One region of the Pediococcus sp. M21F004 genome, then DNA from elsewhere that is predicted to be linked to it. Evidence: predicted binding sites of a transcription regulator. Region 1 holds the regulator's gene; each other region holds the start of a gene.
The links. Region 1 encodes CtsR, which represses protease genes until heat stress. Its sites were predicted from a motif close to TTGGTCAAAAAAGGTCAAANA; they were not measured.
Positions count from the first base shown of each region.

Region 2: a site for CtsR is predicted at 3,844-3,864, ahead of clpP (ATP-dependent Clp endopeptidase proteolytic subunit ClpP). Genes of this name have one in related genera too.
Region 3: a site for CtsR is predicted at 4,479-4,499, ahead of ACLHK8_RS03345 (ATP-dependent Clp protease ATP-binding subunit). Genes of this name have one in related genera too.

Region 1 is NZ_CP177314.1:736,096-742,652, forward strand. Features, by position in the region: gene ACLHK8_RS03885 (DNA-directed RNA polymerase subunit beta) at 1-330, opposite strand, end outside; gene ACLHK8_RS03890 (ATP-dependent Clp protease ATP-binding subunit) at 587-3,070, opposite strand; gene ACLHK8_RS03895 (CtsR family transcriptional regulator) at 3,091-3,555, opposite strand; tRNA gene ACLHK8_RS03900 (tRNA-Pro) at 3,772-3,845, opposite strand; tRNA gene ACLHK8_RS03905 (tRNA-Pro) at 3,914-3,987, opposite strand; tRNA gene ACLHK8_RS03910 (tRNA-Arg) at 4,091-4,164, opposite strand; tRNA gene ACLHK8_RS03915 (tRNA-Leu) at 4,173-4,258, opposite strand; tRNA gene ACLHK8_RS03920 (tRNA-Gly) at 4,292-4,363, opposite strand; tRNA gene ACLHK8_RS03925 (tRNA-Thr) at 4,384-4,456, opposite strand; tRNA gene ACLHK8_RS03930 (tRNA-Leu) at 4,484-4,565, opposite strand; tRNA gene ACLHK8_RS03935 (tRNA-Lys) at 4,584-4,656, opposite strand; tRNA gene ACLHK8_RS03940 (tRNA-Val) at 4,659-4,731, opposite strand; gene serS (serine--tRNA ligase) at 4,839-6,116, opposite strand; gene ACLHK8_RS03950 (deoxynucleoside kinase) at 6,396-6,557, opposite strand, start outside.
Region 2 is NZ_CP177314.1:1,902,374-1,908,930, forward strand. Features, by position in the region: gene uvrA (excinuclease ABC subunit UvrA) at 1-14, shown strand, start outside; gene rapZ (RNase adapter RapZ) at 216-1,109, shown strand; gene ACLHK8_RS09455 (gluconeogenesis factor YvcK family protein) at 1,106-2,116, shown strand; gene whiA (DNA-binding protein WhiA) at 2,177-3,106, shown strand; gene clpP (ATP-dependent Clp endopeptidase proteolytic subunit ClpP) at 3,173-3,769, opposite strand; tRNA gene ACLHK8_RS09470 (tRNA-Arg) at 4,207-4,278, opposite strand; gene rpoN (RNA polymerase factor sigma-54) at 4,345-5,679, shown strand; gene ACLHK8_RS09480 (sugar-binding transcriptional regulator) at 5,881-6,557, shown strand, end outside.
Region 3 is NZ_CP177314.1:629,276-635,832, forward strand. Features, by position in the region: gene ACLHK8_RS03320 (glycosyltransferase family 4 protein) at 1-236, opposite strand, end outside; gene ACLHK8_RS03325 (ISL3 family transposase) at 544-1,827, shown strand; gene ptsP (phosphoenolpyruvate--protein phosphotransferase) at 1,937-3,658, opposite strand; gene ACLHK8_RS03335 (phosphocarrier protein HPr) at 3,658-3,924, opposite strand; gene ACLHK8_RS03340 (hypothetical protein) at 4,088-4,285, opposite strand; gene ACLHK8_RS03345 (ATP-dependent Clp protease ATP-binding subunit) at 4,535-6,557, shown strand, end outside.

The sequences.
Region 1 (6,557 bases):
ATCTTGAGATTTAATTTCACCAGTTTCGTGGTTAGTTAAACGTAAAGTCACATGTAAAGGCGCTGAATAATTTGCCTCGTGTTCACGTGCTTCATCCACCGTATATTTTGGTTCTAGTAACTGATAATCAACGTATTCCAAAGAAAGATTTCCAGCAAAGTCGTCGATAGGCATAATGTCATCGAACATGTCCTTTAACCCTTCATCAAGGAACCATTGGTATGAATTACTTTGAATCTCAATCAAGTTAGGAAGTTCCAGCACTTCTTTAATCCGTGCGTAACTTCTACGAGTTCGGTGTTTACCGTATTTTACCAAATGTCCTGCCAAGTTATTCACCTCTCTAAAATATTCCGCAAACGGCCAGAAAATATTACAATTTGATTACAATTACCAAATTGCCCTGTTTTTTGGCAAAAAAAAACCAAAAATAGCTCTTTTTTTCGGAAAGCTATTTTTGCCTTTTTATGAGAAGTACTACGGACAATAGATCGCAGCACTTCATTTCATTCACAGTTACAAACAAAGTTAATCATACTCATTTTGTTTAAACATGTCAAATATTTGACTGCAAGTATTTATTTAATTAAACGGTCGGTTGTTTCGTATCTGCTTTTGGATTTTTCACAACGACTTGAATTTTACCATGACGAGCTCCAACCGTGATGTTGTCACCAATCTTGGCCTGACCGGAAAGCATTAACTCACTTAATTGGTCTTCGACTTTGGTCTGGAAAGCCCGGCGAATTGGCCGTGCGCCATACTCCGGATCAAAGCCTGCTTCCGCAACGGCATCAATAGCAGCCGGCGTAATTTTGACCGTCATTCCTTGATCGGCAACTCGTTTAAGAATTTGTTGCGACATTAATTTCACAATTTGGTGAAGTTGAGGACGAGTTAAGGAATGGAAGATAATATTTTCGTCAATTCGGTTCAAAAATTCCGGACGGAAACTCTGCTTAAGGACTTCACGAATCTTAGAGGCCATAGCCGTGTAGTTTTGACTGGCATCTTTAGCACCAAAGCCAACTGATTTCTCGTCTCTCAGTGCTGTTGCACCCAAGTTAGAAGTCATAATCAGAATTGTGTTGCGAAAATCAACTTTACGTCCTTTAGAATCAGTCAAATAACCATCATCTAAAACTTGTAAAAGAATATTGAACACATCAGGATGGGCTTTTTCTACCTCATCAAATAAAACGACAGAGTATGGCTTTTGACGAACTCGCTCGGTTAATTGGCCACCTTCATCGTACCCAACATAGCCAGGTGCCGATCCAATTAAACGGCTTGTACTGTAGCGTTCCATATACTCTGACATATCAATGCGAATCATATTGTCTTCCGATCCAAACATTGCTTCTGCCAAAGCTTTTGCCAGCTCAGTTTTTCCGACTCCGGTTGGTCCTAAGAACATAAATGAGCCAATTGGGCGCCCAGGATCTTTTAAACCATTCCGAGCACGTCTGATTGCCCGTGAAACTGCCGAAACAGCTTCTTCTTGGCCAATCACCCGTTTGTGCAAGATTGATTCCAAGTTAACTAAACGATCGCTTTCTGTTTTCTGTAACTGAGTGAGTGGCACCCCGGTCCATTCAGAAACAACTTGTGCAACGTCTTCTGCAGTTTCTTGTAATTGATACTTAGGCTTTTTATCTTCGTCTTGAGAATTAGCCTGAGCTTTTTCAATTTTATTGCGTAGTTTTTCTTCTTTAACTCTGATCTTTTGAGCTTCCTCAAAATCTTGTGCTTCAATTGCAGCTTCTTTTTCATCCGTCAATTTTTGTAATTTAGTTTCAGAAGTTGATTTCTTGGTTTCACCCATTTGATCAATTCTAACTTTAGCGGCCGCTTCATCCATTAAATCAATGGCTTTATCTGGTAAAAAGCGATCACTAATGTATCGATCTGATAATGACACAGCTTGTTTGATGGCATCATCGGTAATTGCGACATGGTGATGTTCTTCATATTTTGGTCGTAGTCCCCGTAAAATCTGAACAGATTCTTCGGTCGTAGGTTCATCAACTTCAACCTTGGCAAACCGTCGTTCTAAAGCTGCATCTGTTTCAATATATTTTTGATACTCATTTAGAGTGGTCGCACCGATTGTTTGTAATTCACCACGAGCTAAGGCTGGCTTCAAAATATTAGAAGCATCAATCGCCCCTTCAGCACCACCGGCACCGATCAACGTATGCAGTTCATCAATAAACAATACAATATGACCATCTTCATGGATTTCATCAATCACTTTTTTAAGGCGATCTTCAAATTCACCACGATATTTTGTGCCAGCTACAAGTGATCCCATATCAAGCATCATCAATCGCTTGTTAGCAAGATCTGCAGGCACATTGCCATCAATCATGCGTTGGGCAAGGCCCTCAGCAATCGCTGTCTTACCAACGCCTGGTTCACCAATTAAAACTGGGTTATTTTTTGTACGGCGACTCAAAATTTGAATCACTCGTTTAACTTCTTTTTCACGGCCAATCACTGGATCAATCTGACCATCTTGGGCCATCTGACTCATATTACGCGCCACTGAATCTAACGTTGGTGTACCTTGAGGTTTGGCCCCTCGCCGAGTTTGCGCTTGATTTTGGCGAATCTGTGCCGAAGCACTGACCCCCAATTTGCGTAAAATAACCTTGCGTGTTTGAGCAAGATCCATGTCCAAACTGATTAAAATCCGAGATGACAAAATGTTTTCATCACTCAATAGAGCCAACAGTAAATGCTCTGTGCCAATTTTAGCAGCACCTAATCGCTTAGCCTCATCACCAGCAGTTGCCAAAACTTCCTTGGCCTTTGGTGAGTATGGCAAATAATCGTTAGCGCCAATATTTTTTAAAGTCCCATAGCCTGTAAAACGTTCAATTTCTTCCACAATATCTGTTTCCGTGACCGAAAACTGCTGAAATACTTTGTAGGCAATGCCGTTCTTTTCTATCGCTAGGGCCAACAATAAGTGTTCTGTTCCTACTGCTTGGTGTTTAAAACGCTTAGCTTGTTCTTGCGAAATAGCCAAAACATTCTTTGCACTTGGTGTAAATAAGTTATCCATGTTAACACCCTACTTTCTTTTTAGCTCTCATACCGTAAATGATTTAAAATTCCAATTAAAATTCTCGCTCGTAACTGATCTTCCTCAACACGATCACTCATTGCTAAAGTTTTCTTGTCAATTGCCGCCAAAATCAAGTTTCCTTCTCTTTTGTCAATGACATCGTCCTCGTACAAACTTTTAACGATGGAGAGAGCGTCTCGTTGATTGATGGCCTCACCAATCACTTGAATAAGTGTATCTAAAACATCCAAATCATCAAGTAATTTGACTTTTTCAATCCGGATGTAGCCACCACCACCACGTTTACTTTCTACTACATAGCCATTTTGAATGGTAAAACGGGTCTTAATGACATAATTAATTTGAGAAGGCACAACATCAAACAAGTCAGCAATCTCCGAGCGCCGAATCTCAATTTCCTCTGAATCAGCCAAAATTTGTTTTAAATATTTTTCAATGATATCGGAAATGTTTTGACTCATTTTGCACACCCTTTCTTGCATCTTTGACTAATGTTGACTTTCATTATACGAAACTCTCATTAAAAAGCAAAGTTTTTTAACTTTCTAAGGTGGTTCGCACTAATGACAGCTATTTTTAGGGATAAATTATTGTTTTTAAGATTTTAATTAATTGCTTCACTTTTAAAAAATAAAAAAGCCACGAGTTTGACTTCGTGACTTTCTTATTTTCCATTATCGGGAAAACAGGATTTGAACCTGCGACCCCCACGTCCCGAACGTGGTGCTCTACCAAGCTGAGCTACTTCCCGTTACTGGTAAATAACTTTAAGTGGGTAATTCTTACGTAAGGGCACTTTTCCACCGTCTTAGTGCTTAATCGGGAAGACAGGATTCGAACCTGCGACCCCCTGGTCCCAAACCAGGTGCTCTACCAAGCTGAGCTACTTCCCGCTCATATTATCAAACTAATTAAAATGCCAACTTATAAAAACTCACAGTTGGCATTTTAACTTATTCAGTCTACTGATTAAACAGTAAGCTTTAATAATAATGATGCACCCAGTAGGAGTCGAACCTACAACCTTCTGATTCGTAGTCAGACACTCTATCCAATTGCGCTATGGGTGCTTATTAAATGCCGAGGACCGGGATCGAACCGGTACGGTCATCACTGACCGCAGGATTTTAAGTCCTGTGCGTCTGCCAATTCCGCCACCCCGGCAATGCTTATGTGCTTGTAGTTATAAAACTACAAAGCGGAAGACGAGATTCGAACTCGCGACCCCCACCATGGCAAGGTGATGTTCTACCACTGAACTACTTCCGCAAAGTTATTAAATTGGTGAATGCCGACTAGAGGATTCGAACCTCCGACCCCCTGTTTACAAGACAGATGCTCTGCCAACTGAGCTAAGTCGGCTAATTAATAATATCTATTAATTAGAAGTGCGGGCGAAGGGACTCGAACCCTTACATCTTTCGATACAAGAACCTAAATCTTGCGCGTCTGCCAATTCCGCCACGCCCGCAATGCTTATATGTGTAAATGAGCCGTGGCAGTCTCGAACTGCCGACCCTCTGATTAAAAGTCAGATGCTCTACCAACTGAGCTAACGGCTCAATGGAGGATACAGGGCTCGAACCTGTGACCCTCTGCTTGTAAGGCAGACGCTCTCCCAACTGAGCTAATCCTCCATCAAATGACAACTACATAATATTATCATTGACCATTAGTAATTGTCAATAACATTTTGTAGTTGTCGCAAAAATTATTTGTCTAAAAAACGAGCTTTCCGACTTACCTATTTAGTAATCTTCGTTATGCCACCCATATATGGAATCAATGCTTCGGGAACCGTTACTGAACCATCTTCATTTTGATAATTTTCTAAAATGGCTGCAACTGTTCGTCCAACCGCTAATCCGGAACCGTTCAAGGTATGCACGTACTGTAGTTTTCCTTGGTCATCACGATACCGAATCTGTGCGCGTCGGGCTTGAAAATCTGTACAGTTTGAACAACTAGAGATTTCTCGATACATATTTTGGGCTGGAATCCAGACTTCCAAATCATGTGTCATTGCCGCTGTAAAGCTCATATCACTAGTGGTTAACGTAATCACATGATACGGTAACTTCAACAGTTTTAATAAACTTTCGGCTTGATTTGTCAGCTTTTCAAGCTCATTCCATGAATCTTCGGGTTTGGTGAACTTCACCATTTCTACCTTATTGAATTGGTGCATCCGAATCAAACCTCGGGTATCTCGGCCTGCGCTTCCGGCTTCTGAACGAAATGCAGGTGATAAGGCAGTCTCACTGATTGGTAACGTATCAGCATCCAGAATTTCATTGCGATGGAAATTGACCAATGGTACTTCAGCAGTAGGAATTAAGGTCAGGTCACTATCTTGAATTTCGTACCCAGCATGCGTTTCTTTAAACTTTGGAAATTGACCTGTGCCAAACATAGAATCGTCATTAACCATGTAGGGGGGAATCATTTCTGTATATCCGGCTTCAGTGTTTTGATCTAAGAAAAAGTTGTATACGGCACGTTCAAGTCGAGCACCAAGTCCTACATAGTACACAAAACGACTACCAGAAACTTTGGCTGCTCGTTCAAAATCTAAGATACCTAAATCTTCACCAATTTCCCAATGGGGTTTAGGACTAAACGAAAATTCGCGAGGCTTGCCAACTTTACGAAGCTCAACGCTGCCTTCTTCCGTCAAACTAATTGGAACTGTTTTATTAGGGATATTTGGCAAATGCGCAGCCTTGTTCTGAACTCCTTCAGTTAAAGTTTGAAGCTGTTGATCAAGTTCTTTGATTTCGCCCCCGACTTTACGCATCTCTGTAATTTTATCGTTGGCATCTTCTTTATTGCGTTTTAACTGCGAAATTTGATCTGACACTTCATTTCGGGTCTTCTTCAAATTTTCACTTTCAACAATCAAATCTCGACGTTTTTGGTCCATGTCTAAAAGCTTATCAATTTCTTTTGGATCAATTCCTCGTGTGCCTAAGCGTTCCTTAATATAATCCGTATTATTTCGAATTTCTTTTAAATCTAACATTATTAAAACCTCCTAATTTTTAATTACACAATAAAAAGCCTTCTCATCCCATCAATTGGGACGAAAAGACTTTATTTCGCGGTACCACCCAAGTTTGCTGTTACCAGCACCCTCAATTATGGTTAACGACCGCAGCCGTGTGATATTACTCACCCGCTTTTGCCTCTCGGAGTTTCGATTGATAGCTTTCACTAGCTCTATCTCGCTTTAAATCTACTTAAAAAAGGCTTCACGTTTACTATTTACACTTATCATAACCGAAAAAGTTCCAAGAAACAACTAAATTTCAGCAATTTTTTGATCCACAATTTGAATGACCTTTTCACGGGCCTGTGGGTCTTCCACAAAATCGAACTGATCCCCGTCAATCTGAATCTTAGGGCTTTCGTTATAATTGTCATACCATTCAGCATAACGATGATTCAAATCCTGATAATATTC
Region 2 (6,557 bases), 920 kb from region 1:
ACGCAAAAGCCTAATAAAAAAATCGAAATCACCTCGACTATTAAAGAAGGTGTTTCGATTTTTTTGTAATTTAAATGGCATGGAGGATTTTTTCATAGAGCAAGGCGTAAATTTAATTACCTGTCATAACTTAAGACAGCTTTAAATTTGGCGCGAAGCTTAAAATGAAACACCCGGTGTGTTATAATGAGCTATCATGAACGGGGGATATTTAAATGACAGATGAAAAAATGCAATTAGTCATTGTAACCGGAATGAGTGGAGCTGGGAAAACAGTTGCCATGCAAAGCTTTGAAGACCTTGGCTTTTTCTGTGTGGATAACATGCCACCCGCACTCTTACCTAAGTTTTGGGAATTGGTTAAAGAGTCTGGGAAGATTAACAAGGTTGCCTTGGTTGTGGATTTAAGGTCACGTGCTTTTTATGACCAAATTTTACACATGCTTACGGATGAGGATTCAGAGCCAGCTACAATTGATTCTCAAATTCTTTTTCTAGACACATCCGATAAGGAATTAATTTCTCGCTATAAAGAAACACGTCGTTCGCATCCGCTAGCAATGGATGGCCGTGTGATTGATGGTGTGCGTAAGGAACGAGAACTTTTGGCCCCAATCCGTTCAAATGCGCAATATGTGATTGACACCACTTCAATGACACCGCGTGAATTACGAGAACAGATTTTTGAGAATTTTGGTACAGAAGGTGCAACAGGGAAATTCCATATCGAAGTGGTTTCTTTTGGTTTTAAATATGGGCTCCCAATTGATGCAGATATCGTGATGGACGTTCGATTCTTACCTAACCCTTATTATGTGCCAGAGCTAAAGAGTAAGTCTGGCTTAGACGATGCTGTGTACAAGTATGTGATGGAACAACCTGTTACTGAAAAATTCTATAATCATTTTATTTCATTATTAAAATATGTAATGCCTGGTTATCAAAAAGAAGGCAAGTCGACAGTCACAATTGCAATTGGCTGTACAGGCGGTCAACACCGGTCTGTGGCGATTGCAAAGCGTGTTGCTGAAGATTTGGAGTCCGACTATACTGTTCATATTCAACATCGTGATATGAACAAGCGAAAGGAAACTGTGAATCGATCATGACAAAGAAACATGCGGCAAAAAATCGCCCTAAATTTGTGGTGATTGGTGGTGGGACTGGTTTACCGGTCATCTTAAAAAGCTTAAAAAAACAAAATGCAGACATCACAGCCATTGTTACAGTCGCTGATGATGGGGGGTCCTCAGGCGTCATTCGAAACTACGTCAACGTTGTGCCCCCTGGCGACATTCGTAATGTGATTGTGGCGCTTTCTGATTTGCCAAAACTAGAACTCGATATTTTTCAATATCGATTTAAAAGTAATGATAGTTTCTTATCTGGACATGCAATTGGGAACCTAATTATTGCGGCTTTATCGGAAATGAAATCGGGAATTTTTACTGCGGTCCAGGAACTTTCCGAAATGATGAAGGTTGATGGTCATATTTACCCAGCCTCAGATGAACCGCTTGTGCTTCATGCCGAATTTAGTGATGGCAGTCAATTGGCAGGAGAGTCTGAAATTACTGCCGCCCATAAAACAATTAAACGAATTTGGGTAGAGCCAACCTCTTGGAAGGCGAATGAAAAGCCACATGCTGTTCAAGAGGCCATTGACGCTATTTTAGATGCGGATGAAATCGTGCTTGGACCCGGAAGCTTATTCACGAGCATTCTCCCTAATCTGATGATTTCAAACATTGGGGATGCGGTTTTAAAAACCACAGCAGAGGTTGTGTACATTTGTAACATTATGACTCAAAAAGGCGAAACGGATAACTTCACGGACTCCGATCATGTTCGGGTGTTGAATGAGCACTTGGGACAAAATTTCGTCGATACTGTGCTCGTAAATACAGCTAAGGTACCTGATGACTACATGGATTATGATCGTTACGACGAGTATTCTACTCAAGTTGGATCCGATTTTAAAGGCTTAAGAGCTCAAAACTGTCGGGTGGTTTCCAATAACTTTCTTAGTTTGCGCGACCACGGAGCTTTTCATGATGGTGATCGGGTGGCCGAAGAATTGTTTAATATGGCAGGAAATCCTAAAGCCTGTGACTAAACAGTGTGTTTTGAAGAATTGTTAGCAAGAAAAATTATAATTTAGAAGGAAGGGATTTTCGTGTCGTATGCAAGTGAAGTAAAAAAAGAGCTAACTGGGATTGAAGTCCATCCTGAAAATGCAAAAGCTGAATTGATGGCTCTTATTCGCATGAATGGTTCAATTAATTTGGTTCATCATCAGTTAGTGTTAAGTGTGCAAACCGAAAATCCCGCAATTGCGCGACGAATTTACACACTATTAAAGGATTTTTACTCTGTTGAAGGGGAATTAATTGTTCGTCGCAAAATGAAGCTCAAGAAAAATAATCTTTATATTGTCCGTTTGATGACAAATGCCCAAGCTATTCTGGAAGATTTATCTATTTTAACGAATGGTTTTCAGATTAATGAGAAAGTGCCTGATGATTTACTGACAACTGAGGGTGAAATCCGTTCTTATTTAAGAGGTGCATTTTTGGCTGGAGGATCAGTTAATAATCCTGAAACAAGTCGATATCACTTGGAAATTTATTCTTTATATGAAACACACAACGCAATGTTGACTGAATGGATGAATCGATATCATTTAAATGCGCGTTCGACTGAGCGACGTAGCGGATATATTGTCTATTTGAAGGAAGCGGAACGAATTGCGGACTTCCTATCTTTAATTGGAGCAACCAATTCGATGCTGAAATTTGAGGACGTTCGGATTCTTCGTGATATGCGCAATTCTGTTAATCGGCTTGTAAATTGCGAAAATGCTAATTTGACGAAAGTTGCTAACGCTTCGAGTAAACAAATCAATAACATTAAATATATTGATGAAATGGTAGGAATTAATAAATTACCACCAAAACTTCAAGAGGTTGCGCGAGTTAGATTGGATAATCAAGAAGTCAGTTTAAAGGAATTGGGCGAGTTGATTCCAAGTGGTGCAATTTCAAAATCGGGGATTAACCATCGACTACGAAAATTAAATGAATATGCAGATAAATTACGTGCGTAGAGTCTGTAAACAAAAAAAGACACCGAGTTATAAAAACTCAGTGTCTTTTTTTGAATATCTGAAATGTTACTTCTTTAAATCTTCGTTATTGGCCATAATTCCGTCAATCAAGCCGTAATCAACAGCTTCTTGAGCTGTAAAGTAATGATCACGCTCGGTATCACGATTAATAACTTTCAATGGTTGACCAGAATTGTCAGCCAAGATTTGGTTCAATTGTTTACGTGTCTTTAGAATTTCTTCTGCGACAATTTCAATTTCAGTTTGTTGTCCTTGAGCACCACCAGATGGCTGATGAATCAACACTTCTGAATGAGGTAAAGCAAAACGCTTGCCCTTTGTACCAGACGATGCCAATACACTAGCCATAGATGCAGCCATCCCCATTACGATTGTTTGAACATCAGATTTGATGAAGTTCATTGTATCGTAAATTGCAAGGCCGGCAGTTACAACACCACCGGGAGAGTTGATATATAGGTAAATATCTTTCTCAGAGTCTTGGGCATCAAGAAACAAAAGCTGGGCAATAATTGAGTTAGCAACGTCATCATCGATAGCACCGGAAAGCATAATGATTCGATCCTTCAACAAACGGGAATAGATATCATAAGCACGTTCGCCACGTGATGATTGTTCAATAACTGTTGGAACTAAGTTCATAACTTAGTAGCCTCCCTTTAAATTTAATTTTTTATTTTATTAGTTCATCACTAATATAGTAATAGCTTAACGCCAAGGTCAAAAAAGGTCAAACAATTTTACTCGCTTTGAATCTTTTTTTGATTAATCCCCTTAATACTAGCTTCCATCAAGCATCACAGTGGCATGATACAAGGCCTGAGAACATGTTTCTAATCTTTTTCACTTTTGTGTGGTGGATGGTAAAGGTAGTGATTTGTTCTAAAAAAGAGCTGAAGATAATCAGCTCTAAATAAGGTTTATCTTTATTTTGTAAAATGTGGGCAACTATTGTTTTTAAATGATTTTGTTTGACATCTAATAACTAGTGTTTAATAATTAGAAGACTATGAACACCCTTTCAACAGTGACGAAACAACATTTTTGAAAAGGCTAAAATAATTTTGGGTACAAAAAAATGCGCCATGCGGGAGTCGAACCCGCGTCTCAAGAACCGGAATCTCACGTGCGATCCACTACACTAACGGCGCAAACTACCTTTTAATTTTACTGTATTCACTTTAAAAAAACAAGCTATTTAAAAAGAGGTGATCTACTTGGCTATTCAACAGGGCCTACATCAACATCAAAAACAAGCTCAACGGTTAGCAATGACCCAGACGTTGCAGCAATCGATTCAAGTTCTACAATATAATGTTGAAGAATTACAAAATTTTTTGAACCAAAAGGCGTTGGAAAATCCATTAATTAATGTGTCAACTAGTCGAGAAGATCTACCAATTAGTTCGCAGTCCAGATCATCTTCACAATCAGTTGATGAAAATTATATGAATCAAATTCCAAATGACAGTCATCAATCCTTGTTTGAATATTTACTTGATCAGATTCATCTCACACTGCGAGATACTCCCTTACGGAATTTAGTTTTATTTTTACTTGAGTATATTGATCAAGATGGCTACTTGGACATTTCACTTGAAGACGCGATGGAAAAAACCGGGAGTAACAAGGTTGATATGGTGGATGCTGTAACGTTAATTCAGCAACTGGATCCGCCGGGCGTTGGGGCGAGAAATTTGCAAGAGAGTCTTTTACTTCAGGCTGAGAGCGATGATTGGGCACCAAAAAATGCGATCACGCTTTTAAAGGAAAATTTTGAGGAGTTAGCAAATAAAAAATGGGCCTTAATTGCTAAGCAGCAAGAAATGACTTTGGCAGAGATTCAAGAAATTTTTGATTATATCCGGACCTTAACCCCGAAGCCAGGCGCTCGTTTTAATGACGAGGGTCCTCAATATATTTTTCCAGATTTGATTGTGGAAAATGAGGAGGGAGAACTTAGTATTCGAATGTCGCGATCGGCTAAACCTGCCGTGCATTTCCAACAACGTTATTTTCAAAAGATGTTACAACGAAAAGATAGTGAAGTAACGGACTATGTCAAAGGGAAAAAGAAAGAGTACGATTGGATTTCTCGAAGCTTACAACAAAGAGAAAACACAATTTTACGGGTTGGAAGAGTTTTAGTTGAACATCAACAGGCTTTCTTCCTTGAAAAGACCAAAGAATTGAGGCCGCTGCTGTTACAAGATGTGGCCTTGAAATTGGGTTTACATGAATCCACAATTAGTCGGGCAGTCAATGGCAAGTATTTACAAACGCGCTTTGGTACTTTTGAACTTAAATCATTTTTTAGTAGCGCTGTGGCTAAGACAGATGCATCACCAGAAGGCTTATCGGTTGATACAGTGAAGCAGTTATTGCAGAAGTTTATTCATGAAGAGGATAAGCGTAAACCATTATCTGATGCAAAAATTGTTAAACAATTGGCAGAACGTAAGATTGAGGTTTCTAGACGGACAGTTGCAAAATATCGAGAAAGTTTGAATATTCCGTCATCATCGGCACGAAAGCGGTATGAAGCAGATTAGAGGGTTGGTTAAGAAAACGTTTAAGATTGCATAGGGGTTTGAGTTGCAATGAAGAGCGGCTCCTGATATAATTCAATATGTAAGTGAGTGGTATACAACCGAAAAATAACTTGATTAGGTGTATGCCAATTATTTTGAATTTGTCGGGTCGTTCAATGACACATATGGACGACTTACGTCCCAATTGGGAGCAGAGAGATCATGCAAAATGAGCTAAAATGGCTAGAAGCAATCGCACCAGACATGATAGACGTTTTTTTAAAACGTTTCTCAGTCTTACGATCAATTGCCCTGATGGCTCCAATTGGTCGTCGTGGATTGGCCATTCATCTTAATATGAGTGAACGAGTCTTACGAACACATACTGATATGTTGAGGCAGTTGGGGATGATTCAAGCTTCCCCAGCAGGGATGACATTGACTAAGGAAGGCCGTTCTGCTTTAAACGGTTTAAGTAATATGGTCGATGGCATGTTAGGTTTACAACAATCGGAACGGGAACTAGCACAGATTCTTAATATTGATCGTTGTTTTATTATTTCTGGAGATAGTGATCATCAAGATCGCGTTCTTGATGGAATGGGAACAATTCTTAACGATACACTTGCAAAAATGTTACCAGAGGGTAATAATGTAATAGTGGTGATGGGCGGAAATACAATGGCACAAGTTGCTAAAGAATTTTCTCCAGAATTATCCACTAAACGACAACTTACCTTCGTTCCTGGTCGTGGTGGTATGGGTCAATCAATTGCTATGCAAGCAAACACAGTTTGTTCAATCATGGCGGAACGTACACATGGTGAAAGCCAATCAATGTATGTCCCAGAAAAATTGAGTGAAAAGAGTTACCAGCCATTACTGGAAGAACCGAGTGT
Region 3 (6,557 bases), 110 kb from region 1:
TAGGCTTTAAACAACCCACTTACAGCAATTCTGCGGTCAGTGAAAGAAACAAAGGGAACACTTGTAAAACGGAAAATATTTCTTTCATATACATTCTTATCAACTTTAGGATCCGTAGTAGTAAAAATATACACTTGATGGCCTTGCTTTTCGAGTTGCTCACGCAAAGTCTTAATCGACGTTGCAACTCCGCTTACCTGCGGGTAATACGTGTCCGTAAAAATTCCGATATTCACAAGTATCCTCCTCAAAACGTAAACTTAATTAAGTTCAATTATATTGGTTTCATGCGTGTTATGCAAATAACACTAGCTTTTGGTTCCGCTAATAATTTAAAACCATTCTTCAACTTGTTAAGGTATCTCTGAGTCACTTTACTAAACGGCTTTAGTATAGCAAAAAAGGCTCTATACTTTTTCCTGTTGATGAACTACCAATGTGGTAATCTATTAACAGGATTTTTTTGAAAAAAAAAGAGGCCCACAGGTCCCCACACACAAAAAAATCCACCCACTACAGCATCATCAAAGGATGTGAGAAACCATGAACCCTATAGATAATAATATAAAATTTTCACTCAGTATTAAAGACCCAAATGTTATTTTTTTCAGTTATAAGCATCAATTCATAAAATCAAAACCTGCTAAAGTCTATGTTGCCAATGTAAAAGCCACTTATACAAGGTGTCCTCAATGTGGTTTTGAAAACTTTAGTCATAACGGACACTATGTGTCACGCGTTTCATATCCGTCGGCCAACGCTAGTGAGCCCGTCTATCTTGAACTTCATAAAGAACGATTAATCTGTAAAAATTGTGGAAACTCGGTAATGGCAACAACAGACCTCGTCAATAAGTATTGTAATATTTCCAAAGCTACCAGACAAAAAATATTCATGCATCTTCAGGATGATCGTACTCAGACTAGTATTGCTTTAGACAATAGTGTTTCTCCCAGTACCGTTTGTCGCTATTTAGACAACTATGATGATCTATTTCGGAGAAATTATCATTCTTTACCTGAGCACTTATCTATGGATGAATTTCGTGGTGTTGGCGGCGATTTCCACTTTCTTTGTATTAACGGTGATGGTGATCATGAAATTCAACAGATCCTACCGGATCGCTTTAAACAAACTATTATTGATTACTTTAATAAGTTTGACAGCACCGCTAGAAAGCAAGTAAAGACAGTTTCTCTGGACCTTAATAGTTACTATCAAGATATCGCCAGATTGGTATTTCCAAATGCCAAAATAATTGTCGATCGTTTTCATATTGTTGCGATGATGACTAGATCTTTTAACCAAAGTCGCGTTCAAATTATGAAAGAATACAAGAAACAATCCAAGGAATATCGGATGCTTAAATTCTCCTGGAAACTTTATTTAAAACACTTCGATGAGCTTGAGATTAAAAAAACATTTTTCGATCGACACCTTAGGAAACAAGTAACTCAACTCGAAAGAGTTCAGTTAGGTCTAGATGTTGATGAAAGACTGTTAAATACTTATAACGCCATGCAAGGCATTATGATATGTCTTAAAAATCACGACAAAGATGGTCTTGTTCAATATTTATATAACAACGATAAGCTTAGCTCGCAAATGAAAGATGTTTTAACCACATTTAAAAAGAATCTTGAAATAGTCCTCAATGCCAGTGAATCAAAGTATTCTAATGGTCCAATTGAAGGGATCAATAGAATGATTAAGCAAATTCAAAGAACTGCCTTCGGTTTCCGAAATTATCACCACTTAGTTTCAAGAGTTAAATTACAACAAATGAGAACCAAACCAAACAAAAAGACACTGTTAGAAGTTGCATAACTTCTAACAGTGTCCCAAATTCATCTATCAACAGGATTTGACAAAGAGCCGCAAAAAATCTCTCAGGATATGTATCATCCTAAGAGATTTTAAGTAAAATTAATTTCAGTTATTTAACTGCATCATTAACGAGTTTGATAACATCGTCGTTAGTTTCTGCTTCAGTAACTGCTTTATCAGCTAACTTCTTCATTTCTTTGGTGTCTAAGCGTTTCATCAATGAACGAGTCTTCAAAACTGAAGTTGCACTCATTGAGAATTCATCCAAACCAAGACCCATTAAAATTGGAACAGCTGTTTGATCTCCAGCCATTTCACCACACATACCAGTCCATTTACCTTCTGCATGAGAAGCATCAATTGTACGTTTGATTAAACGTAACAATGATGGATTATATGGTTGATATAGGTATGAAACTTTTTCGTTACCACGATCAGCAGCAAATGAATACTGAATCAAATCGTTGGTACCAATACTGAAGAAGTCAACATACTTAGCTAACTTATCTGCAATAATTGCAGCAGCTGGGATTTCCATCATCATACCAACTTGGATTTCATCACCGATCTTAGTACCAGCTTTAACCATCTTTTGTTTTTCATCTTCAAAGATAGCTTTAGCTTTCTTAAATTCAGCAACGGTTGCGATCATTGGGAACATGATAGCAAGCTTTCCGTATGCAGAAGCCCGCAATAATGCGCGTAACTGGGTACGGAACAAGTCTGTACGATCAAGACTGATCCGAATTGCTCGGTAGCCCAAGAACGGGTTCATTTCTTCTGGAAGTGGCAAGTATGGTAACTGCTTGTCTCCACCAATATCCATTGTCCGAACAACAACCTGTTTGCCCTTCATGCCTTCAACAACGGCTTTGTATGCCTTAAACTGATCATCTTCACTTGGAAGCTCACTGGCATCCATGTATAAGAATTCAGAACGGAACAAGCCGACTACTTCAGCACCATTATCGACAACTCCCTTAATATCATCTGGAGTACCAATATTAGCTGCTAAATCAAAGTGAACGCCATCTTTTGACAAAGTCTTTTCGTCACGAAGTTTGTACCATTCAGCTTTTTGTGCCAAGAATCCTTTTTGCATAAGTTCATACTTAGAAACTTGGTCAGCATCAGGTTCAACAATTGCGACACCGTGAATTCCGTCAATAACGACATTTTCTCCGGATTTAATTTCTGTTGTAGCTTTTTCACTACCAACAACTGCAGGAATTTCAAGTGTTCGAGACATAATTGCTGAATGCGAAGTTCTTCCACCAATATCAGTAATAAAGCCTTTGACATACTTGCGATCCAATTGTGCAGTATCACTTGGAGTCAAATCGTGCGCTACAATAACCACTTCAGAGTTAATCAGGGCTGGATTTGGTAATTCAACACCTAATAAATGACTCATTACACGTTTTGTGACGTCACGGATATCTCCGGCACGTTCTTGCATGTATTGGTTATCAGTCATAGCTTCAAATGTTTCAATAAAGCCATCTGTTACATCTTTTAATGCTTGTTCTGCATTTACAGAATCATTCTTGATCTTATCTTCAATATTCCCAATTAATTCAGGATCGGAGAGAATCGTAATATGTGCTTCAAAAACCTCGGCTTCATCCTCTCCAAGATTCTCAGAAGCCTTACTTTTGATTAACTCTAATTCTGATTTAGATGCGTCCAAAGCGGCATTAAGTCGTTTGATTTCAGCATCTGGATCATCAATTGTTTTCTTATCAAATGACAGATCAGGGTCGACAAGCATGTAAGCTTTCGCAATTGCAACACCATCACTGGCAGCAATTCCCTTCAATTCTTTTGTCATTAGTCAGAAAGTCCTTCCTTTTTCATTGTATCTGCGAGTGCTTCAATTGCTTCTTTTTCGTCGTCGCCATCGGCAGAAACTGTTACATCAGCATTCTGGCCAACACCTAATGACATTACACCCATAATAGACTTCAAATTAACTGATTTGTCTTTGTAAGTTAACTTAACGTCTGCGTTAAATTTGCTAGCTGCCTGTACTAATAAAGTAGCTGGACGAGCATGAATACCTGTTTCTGCAATAATATGAAAGTCGCGTGTTTCCATTATAAATCGATCTCCTTTAATATATATATAATTTGGTAAGGGCTTTCTTTTAATAGTAAAAAATAAATAACCATTTATTCTACTAACAAATAATCAGCCTTTCCCATTGATTTTAGCAATTTCTCTAAATTATTACAAGCCCTTTCACGAAATTAAAAGAAAATTAAGATTTACCGTTTTCATCACTTTCAAAATGGTAAACCACTTTTCCGTTTCTCTGAGCTTGACCAATAATTCTTTTTCGTTGTTCATACTTCATATAAATAGGTTGAAAATCGGGAAACTCATCCGATTCAACTATTAATTCCTTGATGCTTCCCTGACGCAGCTGCTCTAATAAATTTGAAAAGTCGCGTGCCATTTAATCACCTACCCTTTTTTGGATAATTTTAGTTTAGTTGATTTCATAAAAAAGTTCAAACATTGGCACTCTAATTATGAAAGTGCTAATATAGCTTTGTGACCAGCGCATTGGCTGATTATCCGATTCTAGCAGGCTAAATTTTAGAAAACAAATTGCTTGCACAAATTAGTATGCGAGGTATAATGTGTTCATGGTCAAAGTTGGTCAAACTTTTTAAGCTTTGATTTTTCGAAAGGAGACGGCAAGATGCTTTGTCAAAATTGTCATAAAAATGAAGCAACGATTCATCTGCACGTTAATGTGAATGGACAACAGCGGCAGATTGATCTTTGTCAAAATTGCTATCAACTTCTAAAACAACAAGAAGGCAATAATTTTGGAAATGGAGGTGCTACGAATATGGCACAAGACCCATTTGGATTTGGAAATCTAGACGACATTTTCCGTGCTATGCAAAATGGTAACGTTGAAAATGCGCAAAACTTTAGTCAACAGGTTCCCCCTACTCAACCTAGTGGCCCCACTGATAATAATGGTGGTCGCCAAAATGGCCAAGGTGGTCTGTTAGCTCAGTACGGCTTAAATCTGACTGATCTAGCAAAACAAGGGAAAATTGATCCTGTTATTGGACGCGATACAGAAATTTCAAGGGTTATTGAAATACTGAACCGTCGTACCAAAAACAATCCAGTTTTAATTGGTGAAGCCGGTGTTGGTAAAACAGCAGTTGTTGAGGGCCTAGCTGAAAAGATTGTGGCTGGTGATGTTCCTCAAAAATTGATTAACAAACAAATTATTCGTTTAGACGTTGTTTCACTTGTTCAAGGAACTGGAATTAGAGGACAGTTTGAACAACGGATGCAACAACTTATGAAAGAAGTTCAAAAGAATAAGGACGCCATCGTCTTTATTGATGAAATTCATGAAATTGTTGGTGCTGGTAACGCTGAAGGTGGCATGGACGCAGGTAACGTTTTGAAACCCGCTCTTGCCCGTGGCGATTTCCAACTTGTTGGTGCAACAACTTTAAATGAATACCGTGATATTGAAAAAGATGCTGCTCTTGCCCGTCGTTTGCAACCTGTTCAAGTCGACGAACCTAGTGTGGAAGCTTCCATCAAGATTTTAAAGGGTATTCAAAAGAAATACGAAGATTATCACCATGTTCACTACACAGATAAAGCAATTGAGGCGGCAGCCAAATTGTCAAAACGCTACATTCAGGATCGTTTCTTACCTGATAAGGCAATCGACCTGCTTGATGAAACAGGTTCTAAGAAAAATTTGACAATTAATACGGTTGATCCAAATACTATTCAGCAAAAGATTGATAATGCCGAAAAATACAAGCAAGATGCAACTAAAGCTGAAGATTATGAAAAAGCCGCTTATTATCGTGACCAAATCAATAAATTAGAAAAAACCAAGTCTGGTGCAGCTAACCAAAACGAAATTCCTACTGTAACCGATAAAGATATGGAACAAATTATTGAAGAAAAAACTAGTATCCCGGTTGGTGAACTCCAAAAACGGGAACAAGAGCAGCTTCAAAACCTTGGTAAAGATTTGAACTCCAAAGTTATTGGTCAAAGCGAAGCCGTGAACAAAATTGCTCGAGCAATTCGGCGAAATCGAATTGGGCTAAATGGCACTGGCCGACCAATTGGGTCTTTCTTATTCGTTGGTCCTACCGGAGTTGGTAAAACTGAATTAGCTAAACAATTAGCTAATGAGCTCTTTGGCTCTGAGGATTCAATGATCCGCTTTGACATGAGTGAGTACATGGAACCACATTCAATTTCTAAATTGATTGGTTCCCCTCCTGGCTATGTTGGCTACGAAGAGGCTGGTCAGTTGACCGAACAGGTTCGTCGTCACCCATACAGCTTGATCTTACTTGATGAAGTTGAAAAAGCTCATCCAGATGTCATGCATATGTTCCTTCAAATTCTTGATGATGGCCGTTTGACCGATTCACAAGGTCGCACCGTCAGTTTTAAAGACACGATTATTATCATGACTTCCAACGCCGGAACTGGTGATGTTGAAGCTGATGTCGGATTTGGTGCTGCAGCTAAGGGTGAAACGCATTCCGTTTTGAACAAGTTAGGTAATTACTTCAAACCAGAATTTTTAAACCGGTTTGATGACATTGTCGAATTCAATTCACTCACTAAGGAAACCTTAATGAAGATTGTTGACTTAATGATTGGTGATGTTAATAAAATGTTGGCCGTTCAAGGCTTACATGTGCATGTGACAGAACCAG